One region of the Pseudomonas sp. X10 genome, then DNA from elsewhere that is predicted to be linked to it. Evidence: riboswitches for the same ligand, from Rfam matches in the RefSeq annotation. Region 1 holds a riboswitch; each other region holds the start of a gene.

What was found. A riboswitch is a leader RNA that binds a small molecule or an ion and turns the genes downstream of it on or off. The one in region 1 is predicted to bind cobalamin.
Region 2: it holds a riboswitch for cobalamin, as region 1 does, so the genes downstream of both, ACYU03_RS10700 (TonB-dependent receptor) here and ACYU03_RS21800 (CbtB domain-containing protein) in region 1, are expected to answer to the same signal.
Region 3: it holds a riboswitch for cobalamin, as region 1 does, so the genes downstream of both, ACYU03_RS11985 (CbtB domain-containing protein) here and ACYU03_RS21800 (CbtB domain-containing protein) in region 1, are expected to answer to the same signal.

Annotation. Positions count from the first base shown of each region.
Region 1 covers NZ_CM142677.1:4,762,038-4,769,323, forward strand. Annotated here, with positions in the region: gene ACYU03_RS21785 (hypothetical protein) at 126-494, shown strand; gene ACYU03_RS21790 (hypothetical protein) at 528-1,346, shown strand; partial or broken gene ACYU03_RS21795 (OprD family outer membrane porin) at 1,954-2,289, shown strand; cobalamin riboswitch at 2,274-2,411, shown strand; gene ACYU03_RS21800 (CbtB domain-containing protein) at 2,483-2,665, shown strand; gene ACYU03_RS21805 (CbtA family protein) at 2,662-3,441, shown strand; gene ACYU03_RS21810 (flavin reductase family protein) at 3,603-4,112, opposite strand; gene ACYU03_RS21815 (uroporphyrinogen decarboxylase/cobalamine-independent methonine synthase family protein) at 4,231-4,833, opposite strand; gene ACYU03_RS21820 (transposase) at 5,096-5,362, shown strand; gene tnpB (IS66 family insertion sequence element accessory protein TnpB) at 5,413-5,748, shown strand; partial or broken gene tnpC (IS66 family transposase) at 5,812-7,286, shown strand, end outside.
Region 2 covers NZ_CM142677.1:2,325,309-2,332,594, forward strand. Annotated here, with positions in the region: gene ACYU03_RS10700 (TonB-dependent receptor) at 112-2,238, opposite strand; cobalamin riboswitch at 2,349-2,607, opposite strand; gene ACYU03_RS10705 (branched-chain amino acid aminotransferase) at 2,757-3,776, opposite strand; gene ACYU03_RS10710 (urease accessory protein UreD) at 4,087-4,920, shown strand; gene ACYU03_RS10715 (urease subunit gamma) at 4,931-5,233, shown strand; gene ACYU03_RS10720 (urease subunit beta) at 5,252-5,569, shown strand; gene ureC (urease subunit alpha) at 5,566-7,269, shown strand; gene ureE (urease accessory protein UreE) at 7,280-7,286, shown strand, end outside.
Region 3 covers NZ_CM142677.1:2,612,602-2,619,887, reverse strand. Annotated here, with positions in the region: gene cobN (cobaltochelatase subunit CobN) at 1-1,269, opposite strand, end outside; gene cobW (cobalamin biosynthesis protein CobW) at 1,273-2,340, opposite strand; cobalamin riboswitch at 2,439-2,647, opposite strand; cobalamin riboswitch at 2,708-2,934, shown strand; gene ACYU03_RS11985 (CbtB domain-containing protein) at 3,032-3,217, shown strand; gene ACYU03_RS11980 (CbtA family protein) at 3,228-3,920, shown strand; gene ACYU03_RS11975 (cobalamin biosynthesis protein) at 3,920-4,342, shown strand; gene cobM (precorrin-4 C(11)-methyltransferase) at 4,371-5,117, shown strand; gene ACYU03_RS11965 (DUF1272 domain-containing protein) at 5,189-5,449, shown strand; gene ACYU03_RS11960 (response regulator) at 5,743-6,363, shown strand; gene ACYU03_RS11955 (transporter substrate-binding domain-containing protein) at 6,371-7,286, shown strand, end outside.

The sequences.
Region 1 (7,286 bases):
AGCAACCTGAATGGTTGGCCATCAACCTGTTGACATGAAGGACCTCGCGAGCCGATACTCAACCCTAAAGGTTGATATTCGACCTTCTCGCCAATTCAAATCCCAAGCAGGGAGCACAAAGCAGCATGATCGTCGTAACTGGTCTGAATGAAGCGCAGATTGAAGGTCTCGTGAGAGGCAAATCGTCCTTCGAGGTAGTCGGCCTCAGAGGAAATTTCATGGAAGGGATCAAGCTGGTAGAAACCAAGATAGAGGCCCTCGGCATGAAGTGCCGAGTCAGGACAGATGTTAAAGGATCCCTGATCCAAGGCGGAGCCCTAGGAGCAGTCTTTAGCGTGGTATCTACACCCGCCACATTGGCCCTTGCCACATTGACCGCAGCAGCGGGGGTTGGCCATACGCTCGCAACTTACGACCCGGACTATGAAATCGTAAAAGATTACGTCAATAAAAAACTCAAAGTAGCCTATAAAAAACGGGCAAACAAAAAATAAATAAACCTTCTCAAATCATCGCAGACAAAGCACATGAAAGCCAAATCAAGCATACTGAAAACAGCAGGCTTATTACCACTATTATTCTCGCTTAATGCTCAAGCGGATGTTGACTATGGGTATCTATATCCAAGCACGCTACCCAACGAAAAATCAATGAATGATTTACCTTATGCAATTCCCTGCGCAGAAGCCAAAAATCAGTATGGCGCTAAATTCTATCGCTGCACTTGGTACACCCTACCTAGAAATATTACCAGGTGGGACGCTCAACAACAGCGTAACATTAGCTTCAGTAATCAGATAAGCGGCGCATGCCAGCGTGGCACCTGTCGTGCGTCCAATGGCTCGGGCGCCTATGGCATGTACGGACAAGACCTCAGCTTTACCCTGTCCATTTACTACTACATATATGAAAGCAAAGATGGCTACCCGATTGCCTATCGCATGGATGGTGGTCCCCACAAAAAAGGGAAAGAAGTTACCTACGCGCAAGCACGAACAACACTGCAAGAATTTTTACTCGACCACGGCATCAGTTCAACGACTGTAAAAGACACTGTCGGAGCGTATAGCCTTGACGCGCAAATTGGGATTAGCTCTTCCAGTGATGTTACCCCTCGGACTGAAGAAAACGTCATGACAAAACCCACAAAAAATATCGAAGTAAAGGAAGCATGGTGCAACCCACGTGCGGACGACGAGTGCACTATCAACGGAAATAAAGTAACTAAGGCGGAGCTTAAGCACTACCTCCCAGAGGTTTATGAACTGGAAGTTCTAAACGCTGGCGGATATTGCGAACATCCGATCTGCTATGACAAGAACGACAAACCTGTCGGCATTCACTAATATGCAAGGGCACGGAAACATTCCGTGCCCTTTTATTTTTTGTGCAGTCAGTGACAACCCCACACACGTGAAACATCCACTATCACACATCCAGCTGTTGGTATTAGCCCATGGCAACCCTTCCATGAAGGATAACCTGGAACTCCCCCTGAAAAAATCTGAGCAAATGACCACTGTTTCCTAAACCGTGAGACATAAGAAATCCAGTCACCATTAAGCGACTGGAATTTCTGAAGTTAATTGACTGGGACGAAGTAACTCAAACACTCGCCCTTTGCACATGCAGCAGCAAACGAGCGGCGCCGATCATGAGCTTGGCCGGCATATATAAATGGATGTGCCCATATACCTATCACATGGATGTGCTGTCTGCGTGTGCTTGGCGATATCGCAACCCGGCTCCTCCAAGGGTGCGCAATACCCTGTAGGAACCATCTCGTCGGTGATGTTGAATCAAACGGTTCCGGCTACTCACGCCATCTAACAAGCGAGCAATCTGCAGCGGGTTACCAACGCAAGTTCGACCACGTAACAGCAATCTTGGTCAGGCGATCTGCCACACGGCGTTGGCGATGTCAGCGATCACTTCCACCTGCGGGAAGTACACGGCATCGCGCTGAGCCATGCCCTGGACGATCGACGGAGCCTGAGCCTAGACCTGAACCTGTATCGCACCACCGACACCGGCAAGGCCCTCTTCGGACGCATCGACAACACCACCTGGAGCGTCATTTCGCGCTACAGCCAGGGTCCGCATACCTTCAGCCTCGGCTGGCAGCAGGTGGATGGCAATACACCGTTCGACTATGTCACCCGTGGCGCGATCTTCATCGGCAACGCCGTGCAGTTGTCCGACTTCAACGCCCCCAACGAAAAGTCCTGGCAGGCCCGCTACGATCTACCCTTAACAGAATACGTTTCATCAGGAGCAACCTTCACGAGCGAAGTTAGCAACAGGAATGTATTATTTTGTTACGAATTGGGAAGCCGGTGAAAGCCCGGTGCGGTCGCGCCACTGTAATCGATACCCGAGAGCCAGACCCCAGTTTTGTCGACAACCACAACATCCTGACCGAACGCGTCATTCTCCAGGAGCCTCGCATGGCCACTACCGTTGCCACTACCCCGATAGCGACTTGTCGCTGCCCTCGCTGCCACTGAGCGAAATCCTGCCCTGGGCGATTTTCGCTGGCCTGCTACTGCTGCTGGCCATCTATTTCGTCGGCGCAGAACAAGGTGCCACCTCACTGATCTCGGGTGCCTATGTGCATGAGTTCGTGCACGACGGCCGCCACATGCTGGGCTTTCCCTGCCACTGACCGAGGAACGCGACATGATTGGTAATCTCCTGCTGCGCGGCATGCTAGCCGGGCTGTTGGCGGGCATCCTCGCCTTTGGTTTCGCCAAGGTGTTCGGTGAGCCCTCTGTCGACCAGGCCATCGCCTTCGAAGAAACCATGACGCACAGCCATGATCACGGCGATGGCGCCGCTGACGAAGAAGAAGAGTTGGTCAGCCGGGAAGTGCAGAGCACCATCGGGTTGTTCACAGGCATGGTGGTCTACAGCGTGTCCATCGGCGGCATTTTCGCGTTGGTGTTCGCCTTCGCCATGGGTCGCATGGGAAGCCTGAGGATCGGCCCCCGTGGGCTGGCGGCTATTCTTGCCGTGCTGGCATTCATCAGCGTGATCCTGGTGCCCGCCCTGAAGTATCCAGCCAACCCGCCGGCGGTCGGTGATCCCGAAACCATCGGGCAGCGCACCAAGCTGTTCTTCCTGATGCTGGTAGTGTCGATCGCTGCGTTGGTGGTAGCGGTCAACCTGTTCCGCAAGCTGCTAGCCCGCAGCGGCGGCTGGACTGCAGCGGTCATGGCCATCGTGCTTTACACCGTGATCATGTCGGTAGCTGGCAAACTGTTCCCGACCATCAACGAGGTACCGAAAGAGTTCTCCGCCTCGTTGCTGTGGAACTTCCGTATCGCCTCGCTCGGCATCCACGTAGTGCTGTGGACCGTCCTCGGCCTGGTGTTCGGCTGGCTGGCCCAAGGCCCAGTCCTGTCGCCCCGGAGCCGGCATAACGCCAGGCTGCAGTCCTGACGGACCAGCTAACCAGGAAAAACCAGGACGCCTGATGGAAACATCAGGCGTCTTTTCCATTCAGGGTTTACCCCTGATCAGGCTCCAACACGGCAATATGCTTCAGGGGATACCGAAGCAGCAGCCGATGAAACATCAAAGAGGACCGCGAGGGTGAGCACTCAAACCGCGCCAAACTCGGCGAGGTTGCAATATTGTCCTTTGAAATACAGCAGGGGCTGCGTAGCAGCAGCTTCCTGCAGGTCCAACGCTTTCACTTCACCAATGACGATCAGGTGATCGCCCGCTACGTGCTCAGCGTGGATTTCGCAATCGAGCCAATGCAGGCTACCGGCAATGATCGGATTCCCCAGCGGCGATTCCCGCCATTCGACCCCACACCACTTGTCCGTGCCTCGCCGAGCGAACTGGTTGGAAATGCTGACCTGTTCACCCGACAGGATGTTGACCGCGAATCGACCTGCCTGACGAATTTTAGGGTAGCTAGCCGAACTGGACATTACGCTGAATGACACCAGCGGCGGGCTCATCGACACGCTATAGAACGACTGGCAGGTGAAGCCAATCGATTCGTCGTCCATGTGCGAGGTAATTACCGTGATGCCAGAGGCGTAGTGCCCAAGCGCTTCGCGGAAGCTCGACGGCTCGATAGCAGTACTAGGGAATGACATAGTAGATCCTGGGTATAAGGTACTGCTCGAACGTGCTGGAGACGGCCCGAGTCAGCCCGAGTATTCGGGCTGACCTCAAGCTGAGCCTGCGTTTACCACCTTCGAGTCAGGCTCAGCACTAGTTCGAGAGCTCTCTGCGGACAATTTCCGCGCCTGCACTCAGGGCACTGAGCTTGCCTCTTGTCACGCTACGTGGCAGCGGAGCCATGCCGCAGTTGGTGCACGGGTAGAGCTTGTCGGCGTCGACGAACTGAAGGGCCTTGCGCAGGGTATTGGTCACTTCCTCGGGGGTTTCGATGGCGTGGTTGGCCACGTCGATGGCGCCCACCATCACTTTTTTGCCGCGGATCAGCTCGATCAGGTCCATCGGCACGTGGGAGTTATGGCACTCCAGCGAGACGATATCGATGCTCGATTTCTGCAGCTTGGGGAAGGCTTCTTCATATTGCCGCCATTCCGAGCCCAGGGTCTTTTTCCAGTCGGTATTGGCTTTGATGCCGTAGCCATAGCAGATGTGCACGGCGGTTTCACACTTGAGGCCTTCAATGGCCCGTTCCAGGGTGGCGACGCCCCACTCGTTCACCTCGTCGAAGAAGACGTTGAAGGCGGGTTCATCGAACTGGATGATGTCCACGCCGGCAGCCTCGAGCTCCCGGGCTTCCTGGTTGAGGATCTTGGCGAATTGCCTTCTGCTTCGCTTAACAGCATCGGCGTCCCGGATTTCTGATTTCGCGGCTCAATGGCTGGCCCATCGGTTTCCCCTGTCAACGCTTCACCCTGCACCTCGCGGTGCAACATGCATGACTCGGGGTCTGGTTGATTCGCCATTTCTTACCAGTATCGAACTTTCATCGACTATCCTCCGCCAGCTTTAACTGGCGCACTAAGCGTCCGGCGAACTCACCTTCCGAACTCCAGCATTAAGGGCGATGGTGTCCACGTATTTTTAAGCGGACGCGATCACCCTTATCGCCAGGATTTCCATGCGCCAACGAAGCTCTTATCCGAAACCGTTCAAAGGCCAAGTCGTTCAGGAATGCCTGCAACCTGGCGCAACGGTTTCCAGTGGCGCCATCCGCCACGGCATCAATGCCAACGTCATCCGCAAATGGCTGCCGCTTTATCGAGATCAGCCCGCAGCGGCTTCGCTACCGGCGTTCGTCCCACTAAAAGCCGCACCTAAACGACCAGCCGAAGCGTCAGTGACCATCGAGTTGCCGATGGCTGGGCAAGTGATCACGGTGAAATAGCCAACCTCAGATCCCGAGGGCTGCGCGCAATTTATTCGGGCTGTCGCTCAATGATCCGCATCGATGCGATCTGGCTGGCCACCGAGCCGATGGACATGCGCGCCGGCACCGAAACGGCATTGGCCCGAGTGATCGCGGTGTTCGGTGCGGCGAAGCCGCACTGCGCTTATCTGTTCGCCAATCGCCGAGCTAGCCGGATGAAAGTGCTGGTGCACGATGGCGTGGGTGTTTGGCTTGCAACGCGTCGACTGAACCAAGGCAAGTTTCACTGGCCAGGCATTCGCCATGGTTGCGAGGTCGAACTCGACAGCGACCAACTCCAGGCGTTGGTACTCGGCCTACCGTGGCAGCGCGTTGGCGCAGGCGGTGTGATTACTGTGCTGTAAACGCCGGCCATTTGGCCGGTCTACTTGTCGTCGTCCCGCGTCTGCTCTGGCACAATCGGTGGCATGACTTTCTCGCCTAACCTCGACCAGATGACCCCGGAACAGCTTCGTGCCTTGGCGGCACAGGCGTTGCAGTTGCAGTCTCAAGTCGAGGCGATGAGCAAGAAGATTCAGAACGATGAAACCATCATCGAGAGCTCACTTACGAAATTGCTCTACTCAAACGCCACAAGTTTGCCAAGCGCAGCGAGCAAATCAGCCCGGCGCAAAGCAGCTTGCTGGATGACCTGCTCGATACCGACCTTGAAGCTATCGAGGCCGAGCTGAAACAGCTCCTTCCGGTTCCGCCACAAGCCGAGCCACGGCAATCCCCGAAACGTTCGCCATTGCCGCCGCAGTTCCCGCGCACGGTGCTTCGCCACGAGCCTGAAAATACCCAGTGCGCCTGCGGCTGCCAGCTTCAACGCATCGGCGAAGACGTCAGCGAGAAGCTGGATTACACGCCGGGCGTGTTTACCGTCGAGCAACATGTGCGAGGCAAATGGGCCTGTCGCCAGTGCGAAACCCTGATCCAGGCACCGGTGCCAGCCCAGGTGATCGACAAAGGTATCCCAACCGCAGGTTTGTTGGCTCACGTGATGGTGGCCAAGTTTTCCGATCACTTGCCGCTATACCGGCAGGAGAAGATTTTTGGCCGAGCCGGGCTGCCAATTGCCCGCTCGACCTTGGCGCAGTGGGTCGGACAAACCGGCGTTCGACTTCAGCCGCTGGTCGATGCACTGCGTGAAGCCGTGCTGAACCAGGGCGTGATCCACGCCGATGAAACACCGGTGCAAATGCTTGCGCCAGGTGAGAAGAAAACCCATCGGGCCTATGTCTGGGCCTACAGCACGACCCCGTTTTCGGCGCTCAAAGCGGTGGTTTACGACTTCAGCCCAAGCCGTGCTGGCGAACATGCGCGCAACTTCCTGGGCGACTGGAACGGCAAGCTGGTCTGCGACGACTTCGCTGGCTACAAAGCCGGATTTGAGCAAGGCATCACTGAAATCGGCTGCATGGCTCACGCCCGTCGCAAGTTTTTCGATCTGCACGTGGCGAACAAAAGTCAGCTGGCCGAACAAGCGCTGCACTCAATCAGCGGCTTGTATGAGGTTGAACGCCAGGCGCGGGACATGAGCGATGAAGACCGCTGGCGAATACGGCAGGAAATGGCGGTGCCGATAAGCAAAACACTGCATGACTGGATGCTGGCTCAGCGAGACCTGGTGCCCAACGGATCAGCCACGGCCAAAGCGCTCGATTACAGCCTGAAACGCTGGGTGACGCTGACGCGCTACCTGGACGATGGGGCTGTGCCCATCGACAACAATCAGATCGAGAACCTAATACGTCCGTGGGCACTCGGTCGCTCGAACTGGTTATTTGCAGGCTCGTTACGCAGCGGCAAACGTGCGGCTGCAATCATGAGTTTGATTCAGTCTGCGCGGCTCAATGGGTATGATCCGTACGCGTACTTGAAGGATGTTCTCACGCGCCTG
Region 2 (7,286 bases), 2.4 Mb from region 1:
ATTTGCCGCCGCGAGCCTTTTCTGCGTGTTGGGCTTCGCCAGAGACAGGACCGGTACGTAGACGTATGCAGCACCGGCCGCTGGCTCCTACCCCCAATTCACATTGCCCGATCAGAAACTGTAGTCGACCGTCGCGAAGTACGACCGTGGCGCGCCGAGCAGCCACTGTTCGCCACTGTGTGCCGAGACCACGTAGTCGCGGTTGAACAGGTTGTTCAACTGCAAGCCCAGGCGCACGTCCGGCAGTACCTGCCAGCCGAGGTTGGCGTCGACCACGGTGTAGCCGGGCACGTTCTGGCTGTTGGCGGTGTTGGCGTAGCGTTGGTCGACGTAGCGCAGACCGATGCCAGCGTCCACGCCGTGGGCGAAGCCTTTGTTCACCCAGAGGTTGGCGGTGCGCCGTGGTACGTTGGCTGGGCGGTTGCCAGCACGGTCCACTGGAGTGCCACTGACCATCTCGAAGAAGTCGTCGTACTTGGCGCGTACGACCGAGGCGTTGGCCGAAACCTGCCACTGGTTGGCCAGGGCCAGTTCAAGGGACGCTTCCAAACCGTCGGAGGTTTGCTGCCCAGCCTGCTGGCTGGTATGGCTGATGGGGTCGGCGACCAGCAGCTTCTTCTTGACGATGTGATAGGCCGCCAGGGTCCACTCGCCACGGCCTTCCCAGAACCGCTGCTTGAGGCCGAACTCGGTCTGCTTCGACTCGGTCAGGTCGTAGTTCATTTGCGTCGGGCTGAGGCTGATCAGGTTGCTCACGCCGTCTTCGCTGGTGGAGTACTGGCCGTACAGCGACAGGTCGTCGGTCACGGCAAAGACCAGGCCGGCGCGCCAGTTGCCGCCTTGCAGGCTGCGGTCGCTGCGGCTGCCATCGACCAGGTTGTCGCGGTCGATGTGGTTCTGGTCGCGGCGCACGCCGGTGACCAGCGACAGGCGCTCGGTCAGTTGGGTGCGGTTCTCGGCGAACAGGGCGAAGGTGTGGGTCGTGCTCAAGGTCTGCGGGCGCAGCGGCGAGTCGCTGTGGAACCAGCCTGGCGCTGGGCTCCACGGGTCGATGTAATCGCCGCCGATGTCGTTGTATGGCGAGTTGCTGTCGACATTGAAGCGGATCTTGTTGTACTCGGCACCGACCACGGTCTTGCTGGCCAGGCCAAACAGCGAGTGGTCGAAGGTGAAGCTCTGGCGGTCGCCGATCTGTTCCTGGTTGTGCTTGATTTCCAGGAAGCTTTCACGCAGCAGTTGCTCGCGGTCTGCATCCCAGGTGTAGTCCTCGGCGTTGCGCCAATGTCGGCGGCTTTTGATGTAGTACAGCTGGTTGCTGGCACTGACGGTGTCGCTGATGGTCCAGTCAGTGTTGAAGCGGGTCCACTCGTCGTGGTAGCGCTGCACGTCGTTGCGGATGTTGTAGTTCTTCTTGCGCAAGCTGTCGCGGTAGTGGCCGTCGATCAGCGGGGTGCCGAAGTAGTTCATCGGCTCGGCGTCGCCGCGCTCGTGGGCCAGGGTGAAGCTCAGGTCGTCGGTGGCGTCGAAGCGCAGGGCGGCGCTCAAGGCCAGGTTGCGCGAATCGCCGCGGTCGACCCAGCCGTTGCCTTCCTGGCGGTTGAGGGTCACGCGGTAGCTCAGGCGCTCGCTGAGGCTACCGCCGCTGTCCAGGCCAAGCTGCTGGCGGTCCCAGGAGCCATAGCCCAGGCGCAGATGGTTGCGGATCTCGCCGGCGAAGGGTTTTTTCGGGATTACGTTGACCACCGCGCCGGTGGCGCCTTCGCCGTACAGCACCGAGGCCGGGCCACGGATCACGTCGATGCGCTCGACCATCCAGGGGTCGACCGGGAAGGTCTGGGTGCCGGCACCGGTGTACAGGCGCGCACCGTCGAACAGGGTCATCACCGAGCCATGGCCGGTGAAGCCGCGCGCCGAGAGGGCGGTGCCGCCGTTACCCGGAGTCCCGGCCGAGGTGATGCCCGGCGAGCGGGTGACGGCGTCCTGTACGGTCAGGTTGGCGCGCTGCTGGATCTGCTCGGCCGTGATGCTGCTGGTGCTGGCCGGGGTCTCCAGGGCACTGAGGTTCAGGCGCGAGCCGGCTGGCACAGGCGTGGCCAGGTCGATGGTCTGGGCGTCGCGGGTATCGGTGATAGCCGTGGAGGGCAGGGCCAGGACCTTGCTGTCTTGCTCATCGGCCAGGGCCGGAAGGGAGACGGCCAGGCAGGCCGCCAGGGTGTGAAGCTTATTGATGCGGGACATGTCGTTCCACTGCGAACAGGAATGAATGAATCCCGGTGGAAACAACGCATGAAGGAACCACGCACGCAGGCGCGCACGCGAAAACCGGCCTGCGCCCGCCCACCGCGGGTTGCCAAACGAAGCTTCAGGCCGGTCTCCGGGCTTGCGAGGGTCATGACGCCTTCACCTTCCCATGCTCTAGGTCTGTTCCTGTTTCATTCGCGGTCGCGAATGAAGCGGGAGCAGCCCTTGCACACAGTGGTATGTCGAAGGATTCGCTCGCTTACCGTTGCGGGGGCAGCGCCGGACTAGTCATGGGGACATGACGCACCGGCTTCCCGTTTCACCCTGCGCACGGCGGCGCAGGACACCTGAAACTGGCGCGCATCTGACCATCGAATGGATATTCAGTCAATCGTTTGGAGGGGCGTTGGTGTGCGGCGATGCCAGCTTGTGCGGCGGGCCGGACACCGACGGCTGCGATGTCCGGCTGCACAACACGCCGCCGTTGGACACGGCGGCGAGAGAGGGAAGGGCGATCAGGCGACCTTGACGATCCAGCCTGCCGGTGCCTCGACGTCACCGCTCTGGATGCCGGTCAGCTCGCTGTAGAGCTTCTGGGTGACCGGGCCGACTTCGCTTTCGCTGTAGAAGACGTGCAGCTTGCCTTGGTACTCGATGCCGCCGATCGGGGTGATCACAGCAGCGGTGCCGCAGGCGCCGGCTTCGATGAAGCGGTCGAGCTGGTCGATCAGCACGTCGCCTTCGATCACCTTCAGGCCCAGGCGCGATTCTGCCAGTTCCATCAGCGACAGGCGGGTGATGCCAGGCAGCACCGAGGCCGACTTCGGTGTCACGAACTCCTTGTTGGAGGTGATGCCGAAGAAGTTGGCCGAACCGACTTCCTCGATCTTCGAGTGGGTCAGTGGGTCCAGGTAGATGCAGTCGGCGAAGTGGGCTTTCTTGGCTTCGGCCCCCGGCATCAGGCTGGCTGCGTAGTTGCCGCCGACCTTGGCCGCGCCGGTGCCCTGTGGGGCAGCACGGTCGTAGCTGGAAATCAGGAAGTTATGTGGGGTCATGCCGCCCTTGAAGTACGAGCCGACCGGGATGGCGAAGACCGAGAAAATGAACTCGGGGGCGGTGCGCACGCCGATGTTGTCACCCACGCCGATGACGAAAGGACGCAGGTACAGGGCGCCTTTGCCATACGGTGGAACGAAGCGCTCGTTGGCCTTGACCACCTGCTTGCACGCCTCGATGAACACATCGGTCGGCACCTGCGGCATCAGCAGGCGAGCGCAGCTGCGCTGCATGCGAGCGGCGTTCTGGTCCGGGCGGAACAGGTTGATCGAACCATCCTTGCAGCGGTAGGCCTTCAGGCCTTCGAAGCATTGCTGGCCGTAGTGCAGGGCGGTCGAGCCCTCGCTGATGTGCAGCTGGTTGTCTTCGGTCAGGGTGCCCTGGTCCCACTCGCCATTGCGCCAGAAGGACAGGTAGCGCTTGTCAGTCTTGATGTAGTCGAAGCCCAGCTTGTCCCAGTTAATGCTTTCGTTGCTCATGACACCCTCTATTGTCTTGCAGATGCCTGATCGCTCAGGCCGCTGTTAATTGCGCACCTCGCCACGATAATACATCCGCCGCAGATCGGAAACGGCCAGTCACGAATTGGTGCGTACCTTAAGTGGTGTGGCCACCAGGCCATCGCCTCCATTCCCGTCTGCCTCAAAACAGCGCACCCCTCAGGTTGGCCCGCAACCTGCAACGGCCTGCCCATCGATTACTGATCGATTGGTCAGGCATGCGCCTTCGGGCGGATGCAGGTTGTTCAACCGAGGCGGCCGTTGTGCCGCATGTACCGGGGCTTTGGGCATGTCCATGCCGGAAAACATCGCGAACCTTGAGGCGCAGGCGGGCTGGAGCGCGGAGCTGAAGCTGCGCTTCATCCGACGCGAGCGCATGACCTGCATTGGTGCGCGTAAACATTTCGGACCTCTTTTGGTGCAGCGCCCGTTCTATCCCGAAGGGGCGCCGTGCCACGTTTATGTGCTGCATCCTCCGGGAGGCATCGTCGGAGGCGACCGCCTGGCCCTGGACATCCACCTTGAGCCGGGCAGCCACGCTTTGCTGACGATGCCGGGGGCGAGCAAGTTCTACCGCAGCGCCGGGCCGACCGCGCAGCTCGAACAGCGCTTCGTGCTGGAGGAGGGCAGCACGCTGGAATGGTTGCCCCAGGACAGCATCTTCTTCGCCGGCGCGCGCGCCGCGCTGCACAGCCGCTTCAGCCTCGCCCCCGGTGCCCGCCTGCTGGCCTGGGAGACCTTGTGCCTGGGCCGTCCGGTGATGAACGAGACGTTCAGCCACGGCGCCCTGGACAGCCGCCTGATCATCGACATGCCTGAAGATCCCGGCCTGCACGAGCGCTTGCGCCTGGACGGCGGGAACCTGGACAAGCTCGCCGGCCATCCGCTGCTGGCGACCTTCTGCGCCGCACCGGCCGACGCCGCGGCCCTCGACCTGGTCCGTGCCGAGCTGGAGACGCTGGCGACGCCGGCAGGCGCCACTTTGCTTGGCCAACTGCTGGTGATTCGTCTGCTCGATCACGACAACCAACATCTGCAACACACCCTGCAGCGCCTGTGGCATGTGCTGCGCCCCGCCGTGATCGGCTTGGCGCCATGCCCCCCGCGCATCTGGGCTACCTGAGAGAAGCACCATGGAGCTGACCCCGAGAGAGAAAGACAAGCTGCTGCTGTTCACCGCGGCATTGCTGGCCGAGCGCCGTCGCGACCGCGGCCTGAAGCTCAACTACCCGGAAGCGGTGGCGCTGATCAGCGCGGCGGTGCTCGAAGGCGCCCGTGACGGCCGTACCGTCGCCGAGCTGATGAGCCTGGGCCGCGAAGTACTCAGCCGCGACCAGGTTATGGAGGGCGTGGCCGAGATGCTCCACGACGTCCAGGTCGAGGCGACCTTTCCCGACGGCACCAAACTGGTGACCGTGCATGACCCCATCGTTTGACCGCCACAGGAGCGCAGCATGATTCCCGGAGAAGTCCAGGTCGCCGAGGGCGACATCGAACTCAACGCCGGCCGCCCGACCCTGAGCGTCAGCGTGGCCAACCATGGCGACCGACCGGTGCAGGTCGGCTCGCATTACCACTTCTTTGAAGTCAACGACGCTCTGGTTTTCGACCGGGACCCTACTCGGGGCTACCGCCTGGACATCGCCGCCGGCACCGCCGTGCGCTTCGAGCCGGGCCAGGCGCGTACCGTGCAACTGGTGGCCTACGCTGGCAAGCGCGAGGTCTACGGCTTCCAGGGCAAGGTCATGGGCGCACTGGAGGACCAGGCATGAGCCGTATTTCCCGCCAGGCCTATGCCGATATGTTCGGCCCCACTGTCGGCGACCGCGTGCGTCTGGCCGACACCGCCCTGTGGGTGGAGGTGGAGAAGGACTTCACGGTCTACGGCGAGGAGGTCAAGTTCGGCGGCGGCAAGGTGATCCGCGACGGCATGGGCCAGGGCCAGATGCTCTCGGCCGACGCCATGGACCTGGTGTTGACCAATGCGCTGATCATCGACCATTGGGGCATCGTCAAGGCCGATATCGGCGTGAAGCACGGGCGCATCGCCGCCATCGGCAAGGCCGGCAACCCCGATGTGCAGCCGGGCGTGACCGTACCGGTGGGGCCGGGCACCGAAGTGATCGCCGCCGAAGGCAAGATCGTCACCGCCGGTGGCATCGACTCGCATATCCACTTCATCTGCCCGCAGCAGGTGGAAGAAGCGCTGACCAGCGGCGTCACCACCTTCATCGGCGGCGGCACGGGGCCTGCCACTGGCACCAATGCCACCACCTGCACGCCAGGGCCCTGGTACCTGGCGCGTATGCTCCAGGCGGCCGACAGCCTGCCGATCAACATCGGCCTGCTGGGCAAGGGCAACGCCTCGCGCCCTGAGGCCCTGCGCGAGCAGATCGAGGCCGGCGCCGTGGGCTTGAAGCTGCACGAGGACTGGGGCTCGACCCCGGCGGCCATCGACTGCTGCCTGGGCGTGGCCGAGGAAATGGACATTCAGGTGGCCATCCACTCCGATACCCTCAACGAGTCCGGCTGCATCGAAGACACCCTGGCGGCCATCGGCGACCGCACCATCCATACCTTCCATACCGAAGGGGCGGGTGGCGGCCATGCGCCGGACATCATCCGCGCCGCCGGCCAGGCCAATGTGTTGCCGTCCTCGACCAACCCGACCCTGCCATACACGGTCAACACCGTCGACGAGCACCTGGACATGCTCATGGTCTGCCACCACCTGGACCCGAGCATCCCCGAGGACGTGGCCTTCGCCGAGTCGCGCATCCGCCGCGAGACCATCGCCGCCGAGGACATCCTGCACGACATGGGCGCCTTCGCCATGACCTCGTCCGACTCCCAGGCCATGGGCCGGGTCGGCGAAGTGGTGCTGCGTACCTGGCAGGTGGCGCACCAGATGAAACTGCGCCGTGGACCGCTGGCGCCCGACACCGACTACAGCGACAACTTCCGGGTCAAACGCTACATCGCCAAGTACACCCTCAACCCGGCACTGACCCATGGCATCGCCCATGAAGTGGGCTCGGTGGAAGTGGGCAAGCTGGCCGACCTGGTGCTTTGGGCACCGGCCTTTTTCGCCGTCAAGCCGGCACTGGTGATCAAGGGCGGGATGATCGCCACCGCACCCATGGGCGATATCAATGGCTCGATCCCGACCCCGCAACCGGTGCACTACCGGCCCATGTTCGGCGCCTTGGGCGCCGCCCGCCATGCCACGCGGATGACCTTCCTGTCCCAGGCCGCGATCGGCCGTGGTCTGGCCGAGGAGCTGGGCTTGCGCAGCCTGATCGGCGTGGCCCATGGCTGCCGCCGGGTGCGCAAGGCCGACATGGTTCACAACGGCCTGCAGCCGCTGATCGAGGTCGATGCGCAGACCTACCAGGTGCGTGCCGATGGCGAACTGCTGGTTTGCGAGCCTGCCAGCGAACTGCCGCTGGCCCAGCGTTATTTCCTGTTTTGAAGGAGTCAACATGATTG
Region 3 (7,286 bases), 2.1 Mb from region 1:
AGGCAGTTGGGCCACTGGGTAGCCCTCGGCACGCAGGGCCTTGAGGATGTTCAGCGCGGCGCCCGGCGTGTCCAGGCCTACGCCATTGCCGATACGTCCGTCACGGGTCGGGTAGTTGGCCAGTACCAGGGCCACGCGTTTCTGCGCGTTGGGCAGACGCGCCAGCTCGACCCAACACCGCGCCAGCTCGGCGACGAAATCCATACGTTCCCGATGCGGGCGATAGCAGACCACGTCCGACTGGCTGCGCTCGCTGCGCCAGGCCAGGTCCTTGAAGCTGATCGGCCGGGTGATGATCCGCCCGTCCAGCTCCGGCAGAGCAATATGCATGGCCAGGTCACGGGCGCCCAGACCTTGCTCGCTGGCTTCCCAGCCCGGCTGGTTATCCTGGGCACAGATGGCCTGCAGCACCGGGATATCCCGGCGAAACGGCCGCAGATTGGGCTGCTCCGGACTGGACAGGGCAAAACCGGTGGTGTTGAGGATCACCTCGGCACCAACCTCGTCCAACCAATCCTCGACCTGGGCCAGGCAGGCGCTTTCCTTGAGGCTGGCCACCGCGATCGGCAACGGGTTGAGCCCGGCCGCCTGCAAGCGCTCGCAGAAGGCGTCGATAAAAGCGGTATTGGCGGCCTGCAGGTGCGAGCGGTAGAACAGCAGCGGCGCCACCGGTCGCTCGGGATGCCACTGGCCGTACCAGTCCGCTAGGCAAGCATTGCCCTTTTGCGGGTGGTAGACGGCGGTGCGCGGCAGTTGTACCGGCTCATCCCAGGAATAGTCACGCCCCAGCCACTGGCTGGCCAGGCAATTGAACAGGTTCAGGGCATTGCCCTTGCCACCCTGGCGCAGGAAGTGCCAGAGCCGCTCGGCCTGCTCATCCGACACGCTGCCCAGACTCATCAGTTCAGGGTCCGGACGATCGTCACCAGGTACCAAGATCAGCTGTATGCCCTGCTCGGCCAGGGCGACCAATTGCTCGACGCCATAGCGCCAGTAGCCGACGCCGCCGTGCAGCGACACCAGGATGACCTTGGCGTGGCGCAATACCTGATCGACATAAAGGTCGACCGAGGCATGGTTCTGCACCTGCATCGGGTTGGCCAGGCGCAGGCTGGGGTAATCGTCCGGCAACTGCTGGGCAGTTTCGGCCAGCAGCGCCAAGTGCGAATCGCCGCTGCAGAGGATCACCAGGTCGGCGGGGGTCTGGCCGAGGTCGGCGATGCTGTCGTCCGGCACGAAACCGCCGGGCTGGGTCCGCAGCAGGTGCATGGATCAGGCGCCCAGGGCCTGGCGCAGGCGCGCTTCCAATTGCGCCGCGTCTAGCTCCTGGCCAATCAGCACCAGGCGCGTGACGCGTGGCTCGTCGGCGCGCCAGGCGCGGTCGAAGTGCTTGTCGAAACGCGTGCCCACGCCCTGGATCAGCAGGCGCATCGGTTTACCCGGTATGGCGGCGAAACCCTTGGCGCGCAGAATGCCGAATTCGACCACCAGTTGGGTCAGGGCATCGAGCAGCAGACTTTCGTCAGCTTCCGGCAGGTCGATGGAGATCGAATCGAAGGCATCGTGATCGTGGTCGTCGTGGTCATCACCGTCGTGATGGCTGTCATGGTGGGTACGGCGGCCATCGATGTGCGCCTCTGACTCGGCGCCCACGCCCAACAGGACCTCCAACGGCAGGCGGCCGCTGCTCGCTTCGATCACCTTGACTGCCGGCGGCAGCTCTTCGAGCACTTCGGCGCGCACCTTGGCAAGACCGTCGGCGGCGATCAGATCGGCCTTGTTCAACACCACCAGGTCAGCGCTGGCCAACTGGTCGGCGAACAGCTCGTGCAGGGGCGACTCATGGTCAAGGTTGGGGTCGAGCTTGCGCTGGGCATCGACCTGCTCGGGGTAGGCAGCGAAGGTGCCCGCGGCCACGGCCGGGCTGTCGACCACGGTGATCACCGCGTCGACGGTGCAGGCGTTGCGGATTTCCGGCCATTGGAAGGCTTGCACCAACGGCTTGGGCAGGGCCAGGCCGCTGGTCTCGATAAGGATGTGGTCCAGGTCGCCACGGCGTGCGACCAGCTCGCGCATCACCGGGAAGAACTCTTCCTGCACGGTGCAGCACAGGCAGCCATTGGCCAGTTCGTAGACGCGGCCGCTGGCCTCTTCCTCGGTACAGCCGATGCTGCACTGCTTGAGGATCTCACCGTCGATGCCCAGCTCGCCGAACTCATTGACGATGACGGCAATGCGCCGCCCTTGGGCGTTGTCGAGCATGTGCCGGAGCAAGGTGGTCTTGCCCGAGCCGAGGAAGCCGGTAACGATGGTGACGGGGAGCTTGGCCAGTGTTTTCATGTCGATGCCCTTGGCAGGATGGCGGGCATGCAGGACGAGGACCGCCAGCCGGACAAGGCCTGGGCGCGTTCGCCACCGGATCACCCCGCCCGGTTGAAAGTCGAAATCGGAACGAGGCAGGTCTCCTGGCTTGCACCTTGCCGGCCTCGGCCGGGTCGGACGACGCCTTCCCGCGCCTCGGCGCAGTGGCTGTGTCGTTCCTTTCAGTGCTTACAGTTGCGGGGGCAGCCGCGGCTTCACCGCGTTCCCGTCTTAGCTTCGCCTGGCACGGATGCCATTGCGAAGAACCTCGAAGCGGCTAGGCTACGCAGTGCCCTGCAGGCGGTCAACCGCTGCCTGTGATTGACGGGGAAACGGCCCCGTGATTTGCTAGCAACCTGCGTTCAGGTGCCCCTTCGGGGGTGAAACGGGAAACCGGTGCGTCGCAGGCCCTGACCGGGCCGGACAAAGCCGGTGCTGCCCCCGCAACGGTAAGCGAGAAAAGCGTCAAGACCACTGCGCCCGTCGTATGGCATGGGAAGGTGACGCCTCTGACAGTGCGTCCACTGCCCTGTCCTCGTCAGCCCGGAGACCGGCCTGTCGTCGATTGAACACCCCGCGGTGGGCGGGCGTTGTCGCAAACCCCGGCGGGCCGCGTCCGGGGTTTCGTCGCGCTTGCCTGTTGCCCCTAAACAAGCAAGAGGAAAGCGTCATGCCCATCACGACCGCCAAGCACAGCGTCGCCACCCCCGCCAGCCTCAGCCAGCGTGTACTGATCGCCGCCGGTGCCAGCCTGCTGGGCCTGTGCCTGATCTACTTCGCCGGTTTCTCGCACATCGACGCGGTGCACAATGCCGCTCACGACACCCGCCACAGCGCCGCCTTCCCTTGCCACTGAGTACGCCCGCATGATCAAGCGCATTGCCCGTACCGCCGGCTTCAGCGGACTACTCGCCGCCCTGTTACTGACCCTGTTGCAGAGCCTTTGGGTCACTCCACTGATCCTCCAGGCGGAAACCTATGAAAGCGCGGCCCCCGCCGGCGAGCACCACGAGCATGGCGGCGAAGCCGTTGCCGCCCATGAGCACGACGACGAGGTCTGGGCGCCGGAAGATGGCTGGCAGCGCCTGCTTTCCACCACCGGTGGCAACCTGGTGGTCGCGGTCGGCTTCGCCCTGATCCTCGCCGCCCTCTATAGCCTGCGCGAACCAGGCCGGGTCACCACTGGCGCGCTCTGGGGCCTGGCGGGCTTCGCCGTGTTCTGCCTGGCGCCGACCTTGGGCTTGCCGCCGGAGCTGCCAGGCACCGCTGCTGCCGACCTAGGCCAGCGCCAGGGCTGGTGGATCGCTACCGCCGCCGCCACGGCCGTGGGCCTAGCACTGCTGGTGTTTGCCCATCACTGGCTGTTCAAGGTACTTGGCGCAGCGCTGTTGGTCGTGCCCCACCTGATCGGCGCCCCGCAGCCCGAGGTGCATGAAAGCCTGGCTCCCGAGGCCCTCGGCAAGCAGTTCGTGATCGCCTCCTGGCTGACCAACGCGGCCTTCTGGGTAGCCCTCGGCCTGATCACCGCCTGGCTGTACCGGCGTGGCAACCACGCCTGATGCGCACAGCAGGCTGCAGCCCGGCCCTGTACGCTGGCATCGGCTGCCGCCGTGGTTGCCCGGCCAGCGAGCTGGGCGACCTGCTCCATCAGGCCCTTGACACCCATGGCTTGCCCCTGGCAGCGCTCAAGGGCCTGGCCAGTATCGACCTGAAGTCGGATGAGGTCGGGTTACGGCAACTGGCCGATGAACTCGGCCTGCCCCTGGTATTCTTCAGCGCCGCGCAACTGGCCCACTTCGAAGCGCGGTTGAGCCACCGCTCCACCACGGCCTGGCGACACAGCGGTTGCTGGGGCGTCGCCGAAAGCGCGGCGCTGGCCATGGCCACCCGCCATGAAGGCCATGCCATCTTGCAGGTTCCTCGCCGCGTACAGGGCCAGGCGACCCTGGCATTGGCCTGCGGCACCGGGTTTGACGGATAATCGCCGTTTTACCCAGCAAGGATTCCCCATGACGGTCTATTTCATCGGCGCAGGCCCCGGCGACCCGGAGCTGATCACGGTCAAAGGCCAACGCCTGATCCGCCAATGCCCGGTGATCATCTATGCTGGCTCGCTGGTCCCGGCCGCCGTGCTCGAGGGCCATACGGCCCGGACCGTGATCAACAGTGCCGAACTGCACCTGGAACAAATCATCGCAGCCATCCGTGACGCCCATGCAAAAGGCTTGGACGTCGCCCGTGTCCACAGTGGCGACCCGAGCCTGTATGGCGCCATCGGCGAGCAGATCCGCCACTTGCGCGAGCTCGACATCGACTACCAGATCATCCCCGGCGTTACTGCCACGGCCGCCAGCGCGGCCCTGCTCGGCTGCGAGCTGACCCTACCCGACGTGGCGCAGACCGTGATCCTCACGCGTTATGGCGATAGCTCGCCGATGCCGGCTGGCGAACAGTTGGCCGACCTCGCACGCCACCGCTGCACCCTGGCCATCCACCTGGGGGTCAAGCACCTGGACAAGATCGTTGCGGACCTACTGCCCCATTACGGTACCGACTGCCCGATCGCCGTGATCCATCGTGCCACCTGGCCGGATCAGGACTGGGTACAGGGCACCCTGCAGGACATCGTCGAACGCGCCCGGGAAAAGGGCTTTCGCCGCACCGCGCTGATTCTGGTCGGCCATGTGCTGGGCGATGCGCCCTTCGCCGAGTCGGCGCTGTACCGCGCTGGCCATGCCCACCTCTATCGGCCCTGAGCAGGCGAGCTTGCCAGCCCAGCCCTGGCAGTTGCAGACTCGACAGTCCCTCTCCACCCGAGGCCCCCGCCATGCTTGAGCTACGCCCTAACTGTGAATGCTGTGGCACCGATCTGCCGGGAGACAGCCCGGATGTCCTGATCTGCTCGTTCGAGTGCACCTTCTGCCGCGCTTGCAATGACAGCCAGTTCAAAGGGCATTGCCCGAACTGCGCAGGCACCCTGGTCGCTCGTCCGGCCCGCGTCGGTGCGGCCCTGGCGCGCAATCCAGCATCCACCGAACGTATTCTCAAGGCTCATGAAGGTTGCCACGGCATGCGTTCGAACACCTGACCTGGGCAAGCCCCTGATACTGCGCCTGTAAGCACCACGCTCACAGGCCCATCAGCGGCCTGAGCCTGCGTATACTCGCCGTTCCCTCGCTCATAGCAGCAACACCCTCCTCAAAGACAGCCATGCCTGTAGGCCTTTTCAACAGGCCGTCCTTGTTTTTTCAACACCCCTATACTCCCTGTACTAAAACGCCAGGATTCGACGTATTGTTCGCGCGCCGCCCGCTCATCCAGCGCCGAACTGTTCCTGAGTAATACAGGAAACGGACCACATTCCGAAAAGGAGTTCTCCTAATGACTAAGACCACAGTCCTGTTGGTCGACGATCACCCCACGATTCGCCTTGCTGTACGCGTGCTCCTTGAACGCGAACGATTCATCGTCGTGGGAGAAACCGGTGATGGTACAGAGGCAGTGCAACTGGCCCGGAAACTGGCCCCGGACATCGTCATCCTCGATATCGGACTGCCCAGCCTGGACGGCATGGAAGTCATCCGCCGGCTGAAGCTTTTCGATCACCCGCCACGCATCATGGTCCTGACAGGGCAGCCCACCGACCTCTACGTGCGCCGCTGCATGGAAGCGAAGATTTCCGCGTTCGTGCACAAAGACGAGGACCTCGAAGCACTGATGTTCGCCGCCAAGGCCATGGTCAAGGGCTATTCGACCTTTCCAGACATGACGGTCAGCCGTAATACGTTAGACAGCGAAGCCGCGCGCCTGGCCAGCCTGTCCAACCGCGAAATGGAAGTGCTGCGGCGCTTGAGCGGCGGAGAGAGCAACAAATCCATTGGCCAGACCATGAAGCTGAGCGCCAAGACCATCAGTACCTACAAGGGCAGGATCATGGAAAAACTCAAGACCGAATCCCTGGTGGAACTGGTGGACCTGGCCAAACGCAACAATGTGATCTGACCCGTCGATGAAAGCGCCCGCCCTGCTCCTGCTGCTGTTCGTCAGCCTGATGGGGTCGTTGGCCCAAGGCGGGCAAGACGCCGAGCTACGACAGTTGCTGGCGCGCTCACTCAGCGCCACGCCGCCCTTGCAGTTGCCGGCCGACGACCGCCGATGGCTGAAAAGCAGGCAGACGCTGCTGCTGGGCGTTTCGAAGCCCGACTATCCCCCGTTCGACATCAATACCAGCCAGGCGGACTACGAGGGATTGAGCGCAGACTACGCCGGGCTGATCAGCGAGCTGCTGGATATCCCCATACAGGTACGGCGCTTTGCCAGTCGCCAGCAAGCCATCGCGGCGCTGCATGAGGGGCGCATCGACCTGCTGGGCAGCTCCAATGGCTTCGAAGCCGCAGATGCCCAACTGACGCTCAGCCAGTCCTATGCCGACGATCAGCCCGTGATCGTCACCGCACAGCACAATATCTTGCGCAGCAACGATCTGACTGGCATGCGGCTGATCATGGTCGACCACTACCTGCCAAGCGAAACCGTCCGCCGACTGTATCCTGGCGCCCAACTGATCCTCTGCCACTCGACCCTGGCCGGCCTGTCGGCGGTCGCCCTCGGCCAGGCCGACGCTTACCTGGGCGATGCCATCAGCAGCGACTTCCTGATCGGCAAGAACTTCCGTGGCCGGGTCAAGATCAATCATTTCGTACAAGTGCCGCGGGAAACCTTCGCCTTTGCCATCAGCCGCAATAACCCACGGCTGCGCCGCCTGGTCGACCTGGCCCTGGAGCAAATCAGCGACAATGAGCGCCTGAACATCCTGCGCCGCTGGTCCAGCGGCAACACCAGCATCCTCCTGGAACGCAGCTTGGCCGCCCTGACCGATGAGGAACGACGCTGGGCCGAGCAACACCCGCTGGTGCGGGTGATGA